DNA from 2 places in the Streptomyces sp. NPDC093544 genome. Region 1 is predicted to be linked to the other one. Evidence: riboswitches for the same ligand, from Rfam matches in the RefSeq annotation. Region 1 holds a riboswitch; the other holds the start of a gene.
The links. A riboswitch is a leader RNA that binds a small molecule or an ion and turns the genes downstream of it on or off. The one in region 1 is predicted to bind glycine.
Positions count from the first base shown of each region.

Region 2: another riboswitch for glycine. It lies ahead of gcvP (aminomethyl-transferring glycine dehydrogenase); the one in region 1 lies ahead of gcvT (glycine cleavage system aminomethyltransferase GcvT).

Region 1 is NZ_JBFBEA010000003.1:335,718-339,979, forward strand. It holds gene AB0N66_RS05835 (enhanced serine sensitivity protein SseB C-terminal domain-containing protein) at 1-71, opposite strand, end outside; gene AB0N66_RS05840 (enhanced serine sensitivity protein SseB) at 276-1,079, opposite strand; gene AB0N66_RS05845 (AAA family ATPase) at 1,208-1,876, opposite strand; glycine riboswitch at 2,145-2,241, shown strand; gene gcvT (glycine cleavage system aminomethyltransferase GcvT) at 2,389-3,507, shown strand; gene gcvH (glycine cleavage system protein GcvH) at 3,664-4,041, shown strand; gene glyA (serine hydroxymethyltransferase) at 4,056-4,262, shown strand, end outside.
Region 2 is NZ_JBFBEA010000047.1:29,448-33,709, forward strand. It holds gene gcvP (aminomethyl-transferring glycine dehydrogenase) at 1-2,232, opposite strand, end outside; glycine riboswitch at 2,415-2,510, opposite strand; gene AB0N66_RS40285 (PRC-barrel domain-containing protein) at 2,626-2,997, shown strand; gene AB0N66_RS40290 (DNA polymerase IV) at 3,135-4,262, opposite strand, start outside.

The DNA of each region.
Region 1 (4,262 bases):
TCGTAACGCCCGGGCGTCACCTGGCGCAGCATGTGCTCGACCTGCCCGGCCGCGGTGCCGCTGGCGCTCACCTGTACCGCCCCTTCGCGAAGTTGCCCCGGATATGAAACCAGCTTAAGCGGCGACCCTGACACCGGTGCGGGACGCTCCGCTCGGAAAGCCGCGTAAGAGCTCGGGACTTGCTGCCGTCCGCGACCGCGGGCCGGCTGTGGTTGCTCGCGCCCACGCGGCGGAGCCGCACAATGTCACAGCCCCGCGCCCCTGACGGGGCGCTCCTAGTGACCCCGGTGGTAGAAGGGCCGCACCCGCTCGCGCATCCAGTCGCCCACCGGGTCCTGGGTGATGTCCAGGAGAACCAGGTTCACGGGGCGGTCGACCGGGACCCGGCCCAGCGCACGTCCCAGCGCGTCCAGGGGGAGCGTGCGGGCCTCGCCCTCCCACAGCGAGAGTTCGACGCCGATGAACATCACGGGTGCGCCGCCCTCGATGCTGGCCAGGCAGCGGCGGGCGGTCAGCACGACGCCGGTCCCGGCGAACTCGGCGGAGGCCGCGGACAGGAAGTCCACCGGGTCGTCCTGCCAGTCGGGCTCGAAGAGCCGCACCCGGCCGCCGCTCGCGGACCCGTCGAGAGGCGTACGCCGGGCGCGGCACAGTTCGGCGACCGCGAGGGGCGGCAGTGGTACGCCGACCACGCCGTCCGGGTTGACCACGATGCCGACCTGCGGGGGCAGCCCGCGGGCGAACTCGACGGCGGGCGCGATCGTGTACGACATGTGCCCGCCGGTGACTTGGCGGAACTGCTCCTCGGAGCTGAAGACAGGGACGTACGCCTGACCCGCGATCTCCAGCGTGGGCAGGTCGAGCGGGCCGCTCTGCGTCCCGCCGCCGTTCGGCAGCGGGACCCAGACGAAGCTGCGGCCGAGGACCTCGACGATGCGGGCACCCGACGAGTGCCCCGCGGGCACGCCGAGGGACGCGGCGAGCACCTCCTCCAGTTCGTTGCCCGGCCATCCGCCGTGCGGATGGGGGTGCGCCTGCGCCGGGAGGCCGGGGAAGTCGGGGAATTGGGGGAAGTCCATCTGCCTACCTGTCTACCGCCTGCTGTGAACCACTGTTCCGGTGTTCCGGCTGGCTAGATTAGTGGGCTTGTACGGAATCTCCGCCGCTTCGGCCGCTCTCAGCGGTTCCCCGCCGCTCTCAGCCGCTCTCAGCCGCCGAAGTCGATCCGGCGCAGTACGTCCGCCGCGTCCCGGTCGATGAGCACCGCGGAACCGCAGCCCTCCGGCAGGTCGCCCTTCTCGACGGAACGCAGCAGCCGGGTGACCGCGCCGCGGTGGCGCCCGAACGCGTACCGCGAGACGCCGCGGCCGCGCTCGCGCTGGCCGTCAAGCGCCGTGCCGGGCGTGACATCGAGGAGCAGCAGGTGCAGCGCGCCGCCACGGCGGCGGGCCTCGCGGGAGAGCCAGCGGCGGACCCAGGCCTGCGTACCGCAGTCGTGTACGACGACTCCGGCGCCGGAGCGCAACGCGCGGTGCAGGCCCGTGTAATGGGCGAGGCGGACGAGGGGGCGGTAGAGCGCGTACGGGAGCCAGCGGGACATCCGTCCGTCCCAACGGTCGCGGGTGTCCTGCGAGTCGATACGCGGGCCCGAGACGGCACGGCGCATCAGGGTCGACTTGCCGCTGCCGGGGAGTCCGGTGACCACGACGACGTCGGAGCTGCCGAAGTGCAGGCCGTGCGGGCTGTGTCCCGCGCGCTCCCTGAGGTCGCGGACGACAGCAGTCGGGAGCGGGTCGCACGCCTCCCTGGCCGGGGCACCGGGCTGCTTGGGCAGCGCGAGACCCGTCGATGTCGCGTACGCCGTGGTCCTGTTCACCGTGATCGTCCTCCCCATGGGTCTGGAGTCCCATCCCCGCCGAGTGTAAAGAGAAGGTAATGCGCGGTGCTTCCTGTTTCCGTAATCGGTCTGCCACAGGCTGGTTACAAGTCACTGTAAGGCGCTGTGAGTCACTGTGGGTTGCCGCGGGTCGCCATGGGTTGCCGTGGGGTGCCGTGGGCTGCCGTGAGGGGGGTGTTCGGAGGTGCCCCTCCCGTGTCTCCGGGATGCGTGCAATGATGTGCGCGCCAACTGCATACCGGCCGCTTGAATCCGCGCGGGAGAGTCCCGGGGCACGTCGCCCTGGGCGCCGAAGGAGCAAGTCCCTCCCTTGAATCTCTCAGGCCCCGTACCGCGCGGGCGAGGCACATCTGAAAAGCGGGCCGCTGACCAGTGGCCCCACCCAAGGTGCAAGTCATGACCACCGTTTCGCGGGGTCGTGATGAACCTCTCAGGTTCCGATGACAGATGGGGAGGAACGACCTCGCCGTCATGCCTTGGGAGCCCCACCGATGAGCAGTAACGCACCCCGTCACACCGCGCTCGATGCCCTGCATCGCTCGCTCGGCGCGACGATGACCGACTTCGCGGGCTGGGACATGCCCCTGCGCTACGGCTCCGAACGCGACGAGCACATCGCCGTCCGCACGAAGGCCGGCCTCTTCGACCTCTCGCACATGGGTGAGATCACGGTCAGCGGGCCCCAGGCCGCCGCACTCCTCAGCTACGCGCTGGTCGGCAACATCGCCTCGGTCGGCGCCGGCCGCGCCCGGTACACCATGATCTGCCAGGCGGACGGCGGCATCCTCGACGACCTGATCGTGTACCGGCTGGCCGATGCCGAGTACATGGTCGTCGCCAATGCCTCCAACGCCCAGGTGGTGCTGGACGCGCTCGTGGAGCGTTCGGCGGGCTTCGACGCCGTCGTGCGGGACGACCGTGACGCGTACGCGCTGATCGCCGTACAGGGACCGGAATCCCCCGGCATCCTCAAGTCCCTCACCGACGCCGACCTCGACGGCCTGAAGTACTACGCGGGTCTGCCCGGCACGGTCGCGGGCGTCCCGGCGCTCATCGCGCGCACCGGCTACACCGGCGAGGACGGCTTCGAGCTGTTCGTGAAGCCGGCGCACGCCGTGGAGCTGTGGCAGGCGCTGACCAAGGCGGGCGAGGGCGTCGGCCTGATCCCATGCGGTCTGTCCTGCCGGGACACCCTGCGCCTGGAGGCGGGCATGCCGCTGTACGGGCATGAGCTGAGCACCTCGCTCACCCCCTTCGACGCCGGCCTCGGCCGGGTCGTGAAGTTCGAGAAGGAGGGCGACTTCGTGGGGCGCGACGCGCTCTCCGAAGCCGCCGCGGCCGCTCTTGAGAACCCCCCGCGGGTGCTCGTCGGTCTGATCGCCGAGGGCCGTCGCGTCCCGCGCGCGGGGTACGCCGTCGTCGCCGACGGCAAGGTCGTCGGCGAGGTCACCTCGGGCGCCCCGTCCCCGACACTGGGCAAGCCGATCGCTATCGCCTACGTCGACGCCGCGCACTCCGCTCCGGGTACCGCCGGAGTGGGTGTGGACATCCGGGGCAGTCACGAGCCGTACGAGGTCGTGGCGCTGCCGTTCTACAAGCGCCAGAAGTGAGACTGGCCCACAGGCCGGGCTTCGGGCTCGCTCGCGGTCACGGTGGCCGGACGTCAGCAGGGCACATCCGCCAGACGTGACACCGGGCACATCCGCCCTGCTCATCACCCCTCCCCCCGTCATCAGCACTCCCCCGCGTACAGGAGAATTCAGGACATGAGCAACCCCCAGCAGCTGCGCTACAGCAAGGAGCACGAGTGGCTGTCGGTCGCCGAGGACGGCGTCTCGACGGTCGGCATCACCGAGTTCGCGGCCAACGCGCTCGGCGATGTCGTCTACGCCCAGCTTCCGGAGGTCGGTGACACGGTGACCGCGGGCGAGTCCTGCGGTGAACTGGAGTCGACCAAGTCGGTGAGCGACCTGTACGCGCCGGTCACCGGCGAGATCGTGGAGTTCAACCAGGACGTGGTGGACGACCCCGCGCTGGTCAACTCGGCCCCCTTCGCGGGCGGCTGGCTGTTCAAGGTGCGCGTCGCGGACGAGCCGGACGACCTGCTCTCCGCCGACGAGTACACCGCTTTCACCGCCGGCTGAGGAGTCGTAGCCCCATGTCTGAACCCAAGTCGATTCTGAACACGCCCCTCCACGAACTCGACCCCGACGTCGCCGCCGCCGTCGACGCCGAACTGCACCGCCAGCAGTCCACCCTCGAAATGATCGCCTCGGAGAACTTCGCTCCGGTCGCGGTCATGGAGGCCCAGGGCTCGGTCCTGACCAACAAGTACGCCGAGGGCTACCCCGGCCGCCGCTACTAC
Region 2 (4,262 bases), on a different contig from region 1:
GGCCGCCGGCTGCAAGGGGTGGTTCGGCAGGTACGGCGCCAGGTGCGCGCGGACACCGACCGGACCGACGCCCGGACCGCCGCCGCCGTGCGGGATGCAGAACGTCTTGTGCAGGTTGAGGTGCGAGACGTCACCACCGAAGTGACCCGGCTTGGCAAGCCCCACCAGGGCGTTGAGGTTGGCGCCGTCCACATACACCTGGCCGCCCGCCTCGTGCACCTGGGCGCAGATGTCGGCGACGTGCTCCTCGAAGACACCATGCGTCGAGGGGTACGTGATCATCAGCACGGACAGTTCGTCGCGGTACTGCTCGATCTTGGCACGCAGATCCTCGACGTCGATCTCGCCGTCGTCCGCCGTCTTCACGACGACGACCTTCATGCCGGCCATCACGGCGCTCGCCGCGTTCGTGCCGTGCGCGGAGGAGGGGATCAGGCACACGGTGCGCTGCTCGTCACCGTTCGCGCGGTGGTATCCGCGTACGGCGAGCAGACCGGCCAGCTCACCCTGCGAACCGGCATTGGGCTGCAGCGACACCTTGTCGTACCCGGTGACCTCGGCGAGCCGCTCCTCCAGCTCATGGATGAGCGTGAGGTAGCCCTGCGCCTGCTCGGCGGGCGCGAAGGGGTGCAACTGCCCGAACTCGGGCCAGGTGACCGGCTCCATCTCGGTCGTCGCGTTGAGCTTCATCGTGCAGGAGCCCAGCGGGATCATGCCGCGGTCCAGCGCGTAGTCACGGTCGGAGAGCTTGCGCAGGTAGCGCAGCATCGCCGTCTCGGAGCGGTACTGGTGGAACACCGGGTGCGCGAGGTACTCGTCGGTGCGCAGCAGCGCGGACGGAAGACTGTCCTCGACGGTCGAGTCCAAGGCCTCGACATCGCCCTCGACACCGAACGCGGTCCACACGGCGGCCAGTTGCCTGCGCGTGGTGGTCTCGTCGCACGAGATCGACACCCGGTCGGCGTCGACGAGGTGCAGGTTGACCCCCTGGTCGCGCGCTCCCGCCACTATCTCGGCGGCCCGGCCCTGGGCACGCACGGTCAGCGTGTCGAAGTAGGCGCCGTGTACGACCTCGACGCCGCCCGCCTTCAGCCCCTCGGCGAGAATCGTCGCGTACCGGTGCGTACGCCGCGCGATCGTCTTCAGCCCTTCGGGACCGTGATAGACGGCGTACATGCCGGCCATCACCGCGAGCAGCACCTGAGCCGTACAGATGTTGCTCGTCGCCTTCTCACGACGGATGTGCTGCTCCCGCGTCTGCAGCGCAAGCCGGTAGGCCTTGTGCCCGTCCGCGTCGACGGACACACCCACCAGCCGGCCCGGCAGGCTGCGCGCGAACTTCTCGCGCACCGCCATGTACCCGGCGTGCGGACCGCCGAAGGCCATCGGCACACCGAACCGCTGCGTCGTACCGACCGCGATGTCCGCGCCCAGCTCTCCTGGCGCGGTCAGCAATGTCAGGGCAAGCAGATCGGCGGCGACGGTGACGACCGCACCCAGCTCGTGCGCCTGCTCGACAAGCGGCTTGATGTCGCGTACGGCACCGGAGGCGCCCGGGTACTGGATCAGTACGCCGTTGATCTCACGCCCGGCGATCTCAGCCGGGACGCCCGCGCTCAGGTCGGCGACGACGACCTCGACGCCGGTCGGCTCGGCGCGGGTCCGGATGACCGCGACGGTCTGCGGCATCACGTCCGCGTCGACCAGGAAAAGACCCTTCTTGTTCTTGCCCATGCGCCGGGACAGCGCCATCGCCTCGGCGGCCGCGGTGCTCTCGTCGAGCAGCGAGGCACCCGACGTCGGCAGCCCGGTCAGCTCGGCGACGACGGTCTGGAAGTTCAGCAGCGCTTCGAGGCGGCCCTGCGAGATCTCCGGCTGATACGGCGTGTACGCCGTGTACCAGGCCGGGCTCTCCATGACGTTCCGAAGGATCACCGGCGGGGTGAAGGTCCCGTAGTAGCCGAGCCCGATCATCGAGTCGAGCACCTGGTTACGGTCCGCGAGGGAGCGCAGCTCGGCCAGGACCTCGGCCTCGGTGCGCGCGCCCGGCAGGTCCAGCGCCTCGGCGTTCTTGATCACGTCCGGCACCGCGGTGGCCGTGAGCTCGTCGAGCGAGCCGTATCCGACCTGCGCGAGCATCTTGGCCCGCGCTCCGGTGTCGGGCCCGATATGGCGCTGCTCGAAGGGAATTCCCTGTTCGAGCTCGGAGAGCGGAATGCGAGGGGCGGTCATTGCGGAGGCCTCCTGGTCTGACACGACCTTCGAGGGGCACCCCGGCACGGGTACCCCGACGGCCTCCCCCTCTGTCATCTCACAACCTGAGAGCTTCACCGGCCCGCCCGCCCGCTGCGACCCGATTTTCACCGTCGGTGAGAGCGGGGGCCATCGGCACCCGCTCTGCTTTCCAGAGTGACCTCGTCCGTGCGGTACGTGGGCCTGAGAGATTCCGGGGAGGATTTGCTCCTTCGGCGCCTCCGATGAAGTCTGGAGGACTCTCCCGCACAGGGTCAGCAGCCGCTTGCCAGCCTACCAGCGAGGACAACTCCCGAGGCTTCGAGTGGCCACCTTCCTGAATCTGCTCTTTTGTAGTGCTTACGGATGAGTTGCGACCAAATGGAGGGCAACGTGCAGACCGACATCGATCCGCGCAACCTGATCGGCCGCAAGGCATTCGACCGCAACGGAGCAAAGATCGGCACGATCGACGAGGTGTACCTCGACGACGCGACCGGGGTCCCGGAGTGGGCGGCCATACGCACGGGCCTGTTCAGCAGGGACGCCTTCGTGCCCCTGGAGCCCAGCGAACTCGTCGAAGGCACCCTGCGCATCCCCTTCGAGCGGGCCCTGATCAAGGACGCGCCCGACTTCGGCGTCGGTCGCCACCTCTCCCCCGAACAGGAACTCCAGCTCTACCACCACTACGGCCTCGACGTGGCATCCCCGCCTCCCGCACCGGACCGCGACTTCGGCCGCCTGGCAGGCACGGACGAGCCTTGACGGCACAGCCGGGCCCTCACGCGGGACACGCGGGGACCTGCGCACCAGCCGCAGACGGCCCGCGGCACTGAACCGGCCTTCAACCGCGGGGACCTGTGCACCAGCCACAGACGAGGCCCGCAGCACTGAACCTGCCTTCAGCCGTCGCAACGACGCCCAACGGTCTCGGCCACCAAGGGCAACGGCTCCGCCGGCTCCAGCTCCGGATCGCCGGTCCGGAACGTCCGTACCCGCCCTGGCTCGGAGTACGGCGTCTCGAACCGAACGGTCACCCGCCCGAGCCCGCTGCCCTGCACCCACCCGTGCCCGAACTCGGCGTGCCGCACATCGTGCCCCGCGGGCCACCGCCGCTCAGCCGGCGGCACCTGCTCCTCGGCGGACTCCTCCGCCACCTCCTCCTCGGTGTGCTCCAGCGCCGCAAGCTCCCCCGCGGCGGCCTGCGCCTGCGCGAACAGGTCCTCCTGCGTGTAGTCGGCCAGCCCGGAGACACCCACGCCGAGCAGCCGTACGCCACCGGTCGTGTCCACCGACTCAAGGAGCCGCGCGGCCGCCTCCCGCACCACCCCGGGGTCGTCCGTGGGCCCCCGCAGCGTCTCGGACCGGGTCAGCGTCGAGAAGTCGTACCTCCGCACCTTCAGCACGATGGTGCGCCCCGACAGACCGGCTCCACGCAACCGCTGCACACACCGGTCGGCGAGCCGCTGCACCTCCAGACCGACTCGCACCCGGTCATGGATGTCCACGTCGTACGTGTCTTCGACGGACACCGACTTGGTCTCCCGCTCGGCGACCACGGGCCGGTCGTCGCGCGCCAGCGCCATCGCGTACAGCGCATGCCCGTGGGACTTCCCCAGCAGCCGCACGAGCTCGTCCTCGCCCGCCTCGGCGAGCTCCTCGACCGTTGTTATCCCGGCCCGTCTCAGATGGTCACCCGTCGCAGGCCCCACGCCCGGCAGCGTCCGCACCGACATGGGCCCCAGCAGCGCACGCTCGGTCCCCGGCTCTATCAGCACGAGGCCGTCGGGCTTGGCCTGCTCCGAGGCGATCTTCGCGAGCATCTTGGACGCGGCGAGCCCCACCGATCCTGTGAGCCCCGTGACGGCCCGGATGTCCGCGCGCAGCTTCACCCCGGTCAGCCGCGCCGACGCCTCGTCCCAGGCCGCTTCGCCTGCCTCCAGATCGACGAACGCCTCGTCCAGGCTCAACGGCTCCACCAGCGGTGACAGCCCCCGCAGCAGGCCCATCACCTGCTCGCTGACCTCCCG